Linked DNA regions of Aromatoleum aromaticum EbN1. The protein of the gene in region 1 binds, or shares a complex with, the protein of each later gene. Links are inferred from orthologs where the notes say so. Each region holds a gene or a part of one and is shown on either strand. Other genes may lie near its edges.

What was found. Proteins that work in one complex are often made in the same cells at the same time.
Region 2: the proteins of hfq (region 1) and EBN1_RS05890 are in contact, whole or in part, in a crystal structure (PDB 3VU3), measured with the Escherichia coli proteins. The link is inferred for Aromatoleum aromaticum EbN1 from one-to-one orthologs.

The regions. Positions count from the first base shown.
Region 1 is NC_006513.1:739,217-743,132, reverse strand. What follows is about bases 8-2,958. They hold hfq (RNA chaperone Hfq), read left to right. Parts: upstream 8-1,335; coding sequence 1,336-1,581; downstream 1,582-2,958. Other genes in these bases: hflK (FtsH protease activity modulator HflK), read left to right, coding at 2,798-2,958; hflX (ribosome rescue GTPase HflX), read left to right, coding at 1,626-2,783; der (ribosome biogenesis GTPase Der), read left to right, coding at 8-1,243. Also shown: more of der, read left to right, coding at 1-7; more of hflK, read left to right, coding at 2,959-3,916. UniProt on the Escherichia coli protein: RNA chaperone that binds small regulatory RNA (sRNAs) and mRNAs to facilitate mRNA translational regulation in response to envelope stress, environmental stress and changes in metabolite concentrations.
Region 2 is NC_006513.1:1,233,985-1,237,888, forward strand. What follows is about bases 431-3,369. They hold EBN1_RS05890 (catalase), read left to right. Parts: upstream 431-1,148; coding sequence 1,149-2,591; downstream 2,592-3,369. Other genes in these bases: EBN1_RS05880 (oxidoreductase), read right to left, coding at 431-504; EBN1_RS05885 (hypothetical protein), read right to left, coding at 653-898; EBN1_RS05895 (hypothetical protein), read right to left, coding at 2,509-2,916; EBN1_RS05900 (methyltransferase), read left to right, coding at 3,071-3,369. Outside these bases: more of EBN1_RS05880, read right to left, coding at 1-430; more of EBN1_RS05900, read left to right, coding at 3,370-3,904.

The DNA.
Region 1 (3,916 bases):
CGTGGCCGACCAGCCCGGGTTGACGCGCGACCGCCACTACGGCATCGGCCGCGTCGGCGACCGCGATTATCTCGTCGTCGACACGGCCGGCTTCGATCCGGTCGCCAAGGACGGCATCATGCACGAGATGGCACGGCAGGCCGAGCAGGCGATCGCCGAGGCCGACGCGCTGCTGTTCATGGTCGACGGCCGCAGCGGCCTCACGCCTCATGACGAACAGATCGCTGCACGCCTGCGCCGCGCCGGGCGCCCGGTCTATCTCGTCGTCAACAAGTCGGAAGGCATGGAGCGGACGATGGTCGCGGCCGAATTCCATGCGCTCGGGCTCGGCGATCCGCTGCCGGTTTCCGCCTCCCACGGCGAGGGGGTGAAACAGCTCCTCGACCTCGTGCTCGGCGCCTTTCCGCCGGATGTGGAGCCCGAAGAGGACGAGGGGCGCACGCCACGGATCGCGATCGTCGGCCGTCCGAACGTCGGCAAGTCGACTTTCGTCAACAGCCTGCTCGGCGAGGAGCGCGTCATCGCGTTCGACATGCCGGGCACGACACGCGATGCAATCGCGATCCCGTTCGAACGCGACGGGCGCCACTACACGCTGATCGATACGGCCGGCCTGCGCCGGCGCGGCAAAGTGTTCGAGGCGGTCGAGAAGTTCTCGGTGATCAAGACGCTGCAGGCGATCGAGCAGGCGAATGTGGTCGTCCTGGTGCTCGACGCATCGCAGGATATTTCCGACCAGGATGCGCATATCGCGGGATTCATCCTCGAGGCGGGACGCGCGCTGGTCGTCGCAGTCAATAAATGGGACGACGTCGACGACTACCGCCGCGAGCTCATCAAGCAGGACCTCACGCGCAAGCTCAATTTCCTCTCGTTCGCGCGCTTTCACTACATTTCGGCACTGAAGGGCGCGGGCGTTGCCGCAGTCATGAAGTCGGTCGACGCAGCGTATGCCGCTGCGATGGTCAACCTGTCGACCCCGCGCCTCACGCGCACGATGCAGGCTGCGCTCGCGAAACAGGCACCGCCGCGCCACGGGGTTTTCCGGCCGAAGATGCGTTATGCGCATCAGGGCGGCAACAACCCTCCGGTGGTCGTCATTCACGGCGCGGCACTCGATCATGTGCCGACCTCGTACGTGCGCTATCTCGAACGGACCTTCATGGAGGCGTTCAAGCTGCAGGGAACGCCGTTGCGGATACAATTCCGTACTGCGCACAATCCGTTTATAGGGAAAGAATAGGCTCCGCACCGGGAGGACGTGCCGGCGCCAATATTGCGGCGCAGCATATAATCCTTTACATTCACAAGAAGATAGAGCTTCGAGGTTTTAAAATGAGCAATAAAGGGCAACTTCTACAAGACCCGTTTCTGAATACCTTGCGCAGGGAGCATGTGCCGGTCGCGATTTACCTGGTGAATGGCATCAAGCTGCAGGGCCAGATCGAATCCTTCGACCAATACGTCGTTCTGCTGAAGAACACCGTTACCCAGATGGTCTACAAGCATGCGATCTCCACGGTCGTGCCTGCACGTCCGGTCAATATCCAGCAGCAGGATTCGGGTGAAGGCAATAGCTGAGTCCCGATCCATCGAGCAGTCATTCCCGGCTTTGTCGAGTCTCCATGTTTGAGCGTCCTGCTTCCGGTGAGCGGGCCGTTCTTGTTCAACTCGATCTGAATCAGGGGGCACTCGACGAACGCCTTTCCGAACTCAGGCTGCTCGCCGTCAGCGCGGGCGCGAGTGTCGAAGCGGTCATCGGCGGGCGGCGTGCAAAGCCCGATCCGGCGCTGTTCGCCGGGCGCGGGAAAGTCGACGAGATTGCCGAGGCGTTGCGCGTTCATGACGCCGACCTCGTCATTTTCAATCACGCGCTGTCGCCGGCACAGCAGCGCAACCTCGAGCGTTCGCTCGAGTGCCGTGTCATCGACCGCACTGCACTGATCCTCGACATCTTCGCGCAGCGCGCGCGCAGCCACGAAGGCAAGCTGCAGGTCGAACTCGCGCAGCTCGACCACCTGTCGACACGGCTCGTCCGCGGCTGGACTCACCTCGAGCGGCAGAAAGGCGGCATCGGCCTGCGCGGGCCGGGCGAGACGCAGCTCGAAACCGACCGCCGCCTGCTCGGCATGCGGGTCAGGACGCTGAAAGAGCGGCTGGCCCGGATCGAGAAGCAGCGCCGCGTGCGTCGGCGCGGCCGGCTGGGGCGGGGCGTGCTGTCGGTGTCCCTCGTCGGGTACACGAACGCCGGCAAATCGACGCTCTTCAACGCGTTGACGAAAGCCGGTGCGTACGCGGCCGACCAGCTGTTCGCGACGCTCGACACGACCTCGCGCCGTCTGTATGTCGGCGAGGGGGGGAATGTCGTGCTCTCGGATACCGTCGGTTTCATCCGCGATCTTCCGCATTCCCTGGTCGCGGCTTTTCACTCCACGCTCGAGGAAACCGCCAGCGCCGACCTGTTGCTGCACGTCGTCGATGCAGCCAGCGAGGACCGTGAAGCGCAAGTCGATGCGGTCAATCGCGTGCTCGTCGAGATCGGCGCGGGCGACGTGCCGCAGATCATGGTGATGAACAAGATCGACCTCACCCAGGCCGAAGCGGCGGCCAACCGGGATGAATATGGTAAGATCGACCGCGTTTTTTTGAGCGCCAGGACAGGCGAAGGACTGGGCCTGCTGCGCGATGCTCTGGCCGAAGCGGCACGTGCGGCTGCGGCTGCCCCGGAAGATCCTGCGGGATCTTCGCCGAATCTTACCGACATCGATCCTATTCAAACGTGATTACAGGCGTTCTAATGTCACTCAATGACCCTCGCTGGGGCAACCAGGGGAATGACGACGGCAAGCGCGGCGACGGAAATCGCGGCGGGAACCAGGGTCCCCCGGATCTCGAAGACATCTGGCGTGATTTCAACCAGCGGCTGTCGAGCATGTTCGGTGGCAAGCGCGGCGGACGCAACGGCGGCAGCGGTGGAGGCGGCGGCGGACCGCAGATGCCGCAGATTTCTTTCCGCCAGTTCGGCGGCGGAATCGGCGCGCTGCTGGCGCTGATTTTCATCGTCTGGCTCGCGAGCGGTTTCTACATTGTCGACGCGAACCAGCGCGGCGTCGTGCTGCGCTTCGGCAACTTCGTGCAGACCACCGATCCCGGCCTGCGCTGGCGCCTGCCTTATCCGATCGAGAGCAATGAGATCGTCGATCTGACCGGGGTGCGGACCGTCGAGGTCGGCTATCGCGGCACCGAGCGCAACAAGGTGCTGCGCGAGTCGCTGATGCTGACCGATGACGAAAACATCATCAATATCCAGTTCGCGGTCCAGTACGTGCTGAGCAGCCCGGAGAATTACCTGTTCAACAACCGCTTTCCGGACGAGTCGGTGATCCAGGCCGCCGAATCGGCAATGCGCGAGATCGTCGGCAGAAGCAAGATGGACTTCGTGTTGTATGAAGGACGCGAGCAGATCGCGGCGAGCGCCCACGAACTGATCCAGAAAATTCTGGATCGTTACGAAACGGGCATCCAGGTGAGTCGCGTGACGATGCAGAATGCGCAGCCGCCGGAGCAGGTTCAGGCAGCCTTCGACGATGCGGTGAAAGCGGGTCAGGATCGCGAGCGCGCGCGCAACGAGGGCGAGGCCTACGCGAACGACGTGATACCGCGCGCCCGCGGAACGGCATCCCGTCTTATCGAGGAGGCGAACGCCTATCGGGAGCGGGTAGTCGCGAATGCCGAGGGCGAGGCGAGTCGCTTCACCCAGGTGCTCGAGGAATACCGGCGCGCACCTGAGGTGACGCGCGAGCGGATGTATCTGGACACGATGCAGCACGTGATGTCGAATTCCAGCAAGGTGATGGTGGATGCGAAGGGCAACGGGAATCTGCTCCTGATGCCGCTCGACAAGCTGCTGCAGGGC
Region 2 (3,904 bases), 490 kb from region 1 along the record:
GCCCGCGCGGATCGCGCGTTTCGCGGCATCCGCGTGTTGGCCGATGATCGCGCGGATCTGCTCCTTCGTGACTTCCCTCGGCGGGCGGAAATGCGGCAGCGTCTGCGGCACGACCGACGGCTGGATGCAGTAGCCCAGGTCGATGCCCCCGTAGCGCCCGGCGTGCAGGATCTGCTGGATTGCGACCGCGCCGCCGTCGTGGATGTACTGCGCGATGGTCTCGAATTGCGGCAGGAACTTGTCGTCGAACAGCGCCACCTGGCGGAAGTACGATTTGCCTTCGCCGAGCGGGTCCGGGTATGCGCCCTGGTTCGTGATGATGCCGGCGCCGGTCGCGGCGATGACGCGCATGCGGGCGAGTTCGCGCGGCGTGATGTAGCCGTCGCGCGTGTTGTAGTTCGACACGCAGCACGCGCCGTACTTGACCATGTTCTTGGTCGGATACTTGCCGATCTGGCCGGGTTTGAACAGATGGGGGAGCTTGAGCTCGCCGGGTCGGGTCATGCGGGTCTCCAGTGGATTTCGTTGCTCATGAACGAAGCGTTGCAGGGATATGGGTAAAAACGGGGGTAAAAACGGGTCGGCGGGCCGGAGCGGGGAGCGCGCGGGAACTGCGCGACGCCCACCGCTCCATGCCGATTGCGTAGCAGCCTCACGCGGCGACGGTCGCGGTCTTTCGTCCTTTCACCGGCGGAAGGGAGTCCATGAACGCCCTCAGGCTGTCGCCCTGCATCTCGCGGATGAGCGCGACGACTTCGCCCAGCGACGAGGCGCACACGCACGAACAGACCGCGGGGAAGTCGCCCCTGCTGCGCGCCTCCGGCGCGGGCGCGTCGGCGGCCGCGTCCTCTTGCTCCAGTTCCTGAATGAGCGTCATCACATTGCCCAGTGCTGTCATGGCCTTTCCTCCTTCCACGAATCCACCTCGTCATCGAGGCGGCTGAATATGGATTCAATATAACCATGCACTGTTTGCGGCACCCCCCCCATGCGGGAGGGGTTTGCGTCGCCGATAGCCGCATTCCGGCGGCACTGCAATCACCGCTCGAGAGGGATTGATCGACGTCAAGGAAGCGGCTGTCGCTTCCGCCAGCATGCAGTTCGATACACAGTGGATGAACATTCCCGCAACAGACCAGGAGGACATCATGACGGAACATTCGAAACTCACCACGGCTGCGGGTTGCCCCGTCGTCGATAACCAGAACGTCATGACCGCCGGACCGCGCGGCCCGCAGTTGTTGCAGGACGTGTGGTTTCTCGAAAAGCTCGCCCACTTCGATCGCGAAGTGATTCCCGAGCGCCGCATGCATGCGAAAGGCTCCGGCGCCTACGGCACTTTCACCGTCACCAACGACATCACGCGGTACACGCGCGCGAAGCTCTTCTCCGAACTCGGCAAGAAAACCGATCTGTTCGTGCGGTTTTCCACCGTCGCGGGCGAACGCGGGGCGGCGGACGCGGAGCGGGACATCCGGGGCTTCGCGGTGAAGTTCTACACCGAGGAGGGAAACTGGGATCTCGTGGGCAACAACACGCCGGTGTTCTTCATGCGCGATCCGCTCAAGTTCCCGGACCTCAATCACGCGGTCAAGCGCGACCCGCGGACGAACCTGCGCAGCGCACGCAACAACTGGGATTTCTGGACTTCGCTCCCGGAGGCCCTGCACCAGGTCACCATCGTGATGAGCGACCGCGGCATCCCCGCGTCCTACCGCGAGATGCACGGATTCGGCTCGCACACCTTCAGCCTCATCAATGCGAACAACGAGCGCTACTGGGTCAAGTTCCACATGGAGTCGCTGCAGGGGATCCGCAACCTTACCGACGCGGAAGCCGAAGCGGCGATCGGCAAATGCCGCGAGACGCACCAGCGCGACCTGTTCGACGCGATCGAAAGGGGCGACTTCCCGAAGTGGAAGTTCTGCGTGCAGGTGATGCCCGAAGCGGACGCCGCGAAGGTTCCGTACCATCCGTTCGATCTCACGAAAGTCTGGCCGCACAAGGACTACCCGCTGATCGAGGTCGGCATCCTCGAACTCAATCGCAACCCGGCCAACTACTTCGCGGAAGTCGAGCAGGCGGCATTCAACCCGGCCAACGTCGTGCCCGGCATCGGCTTCTCGCCCGACAAGATGCTGCAGGGCCGGCTTTTTTCGTACGGCGATGCGCAGCGCTACCGCCTCGGCGTCAATCACGTGCACATCCCGGTCAATGCGCCGCGTTGCCCGGCGCACAGCTATCACCGCGATGGCGCGATGCGCGTGGATGCCAATTACGGCGCGACTCTCGGCTACGAGCCCAACAGCTACGGCGAGTGGCAGGAGCAGCCCGATTTCCGCGAGCCGCCGCTCGCGCTCGGCGGGGCGGCCGACCACTGGGACTTTCGAAAGGACGACGACGACTACTATTCGCAGCCGCGCGCGCTGTTCCGGCTGATGACGCCGGAGCAACGCCAGACGTTGTTCGAAAACACCGCCCGGGCGATGGGCGACGCCCCGCTCGAAATCAAGCAGCGCCATGTCGAGAACTGCTCACGGTGCGATCCGGCGTATGGCGCGGGCGTCGCGAAAGCGCTCGATCTCGGCTGAGTCCCGAACCGCCGCTCGCGGCGCCGCGGCATAAACTCGCGGCGTCCGGCGGTCGGCCTTCGAGGGCAAATTCCTTGACGTTCAGGTCATCCCACGGCTTCGCGCACTTGTCGGCGGCATCCCAGACGTAGATCTTGCCGTCGGCGTTGCGGACGAAATAGCCGTCCGGGCCGACGAGATGCGGCGCGTTCGTGTCCTTCTCCAGGAACTCCGCGTCGTAGAGCTCGTTGACCAGCACATGACACAGGCCCAGCGCGAACTGCCGGTCGGCCGCCGGGCGGAAGACCCCGGAAGAACGCGGCGCGAAGAATGCAGGCCTGGGCATCTGGCAGCGTCGGGATCGCGCTTCCACTGCCGCAGTTGCCTGCAGTTGCCAATCCGTTCGCTCGCCGGCAGCATGCAGGCGGGCACCAGGACCTTTCCGCCCGCTTTTCTGACGCTCCCTGAATCACTCCTTCCAACCCGGCTGCTCCCGCCCGATGAACCACCGCGAACGCCTTCTCGAACTGCAGTCGGTGCTGCTGCAATACCAGTCGCTATGGCGGCCGCAGCCTTTTCACGTCCGGCGCCCTGAATGGTGCGATCAGTGGCCGATGCTGGCCGAAGCGGTGCTCGGGTTCGACGAACCCGCGCTCGAGCGATTCACCGCCGATCCCGCCGCGTGCCGCGCGTGGCTCACGCTCCGGCTGCCGGCAGCTGCCACGCTCGAGCTGTTGTGCGACATACCGGCGCTCGTCCCGCGCGTGCTGCCGCCTGTCGACACCCGGTTCGACTGGTCGATTCCCGGACGCAAGCGCGAGCAGGTCGAAGCTTTCGCCGCGCACGGGCATGCCGCACAGGCGCCGTTGCTCGAATGGTGTGCCGGCAAAGGGCACTTGGGAAGGCGCCTCGCGCTCGCCGACCGGGTGCCGGTCCGCTCGCTGGAACTCGACCCGACGCTGTGCGAAGCGGCGCAACGCCTCGCACAGCGCGCCGGCGTCCAGCAGACCGTGCTGTGCGCAGACGCGCTCGCGCCGGGGTCGCGAACACACGTTCGCGGCCACACCGTCGTCGCGCTGCATGCGTGCGGCGAACTGCACCGCACGCTGGTGCGCTCCGCCGCCGCCGACCGCGCGCACAGCTACCGCATCGCGCCCTGCTGCTATCACCTCGGCGCCGACGGCGGCTACCGCCCGCTCAGTTCAGAAGCTTCGCTGCCGCTCGACGCCGCCGCGCTGCGCCTCGCGGTGACCGAGACCGTCACTGCGCCCCGCCACGTGCGCCAACGCCTCGCCCGCGACCAGGCGTGGAAGCTCGGCTTCATCGCGCTGCGC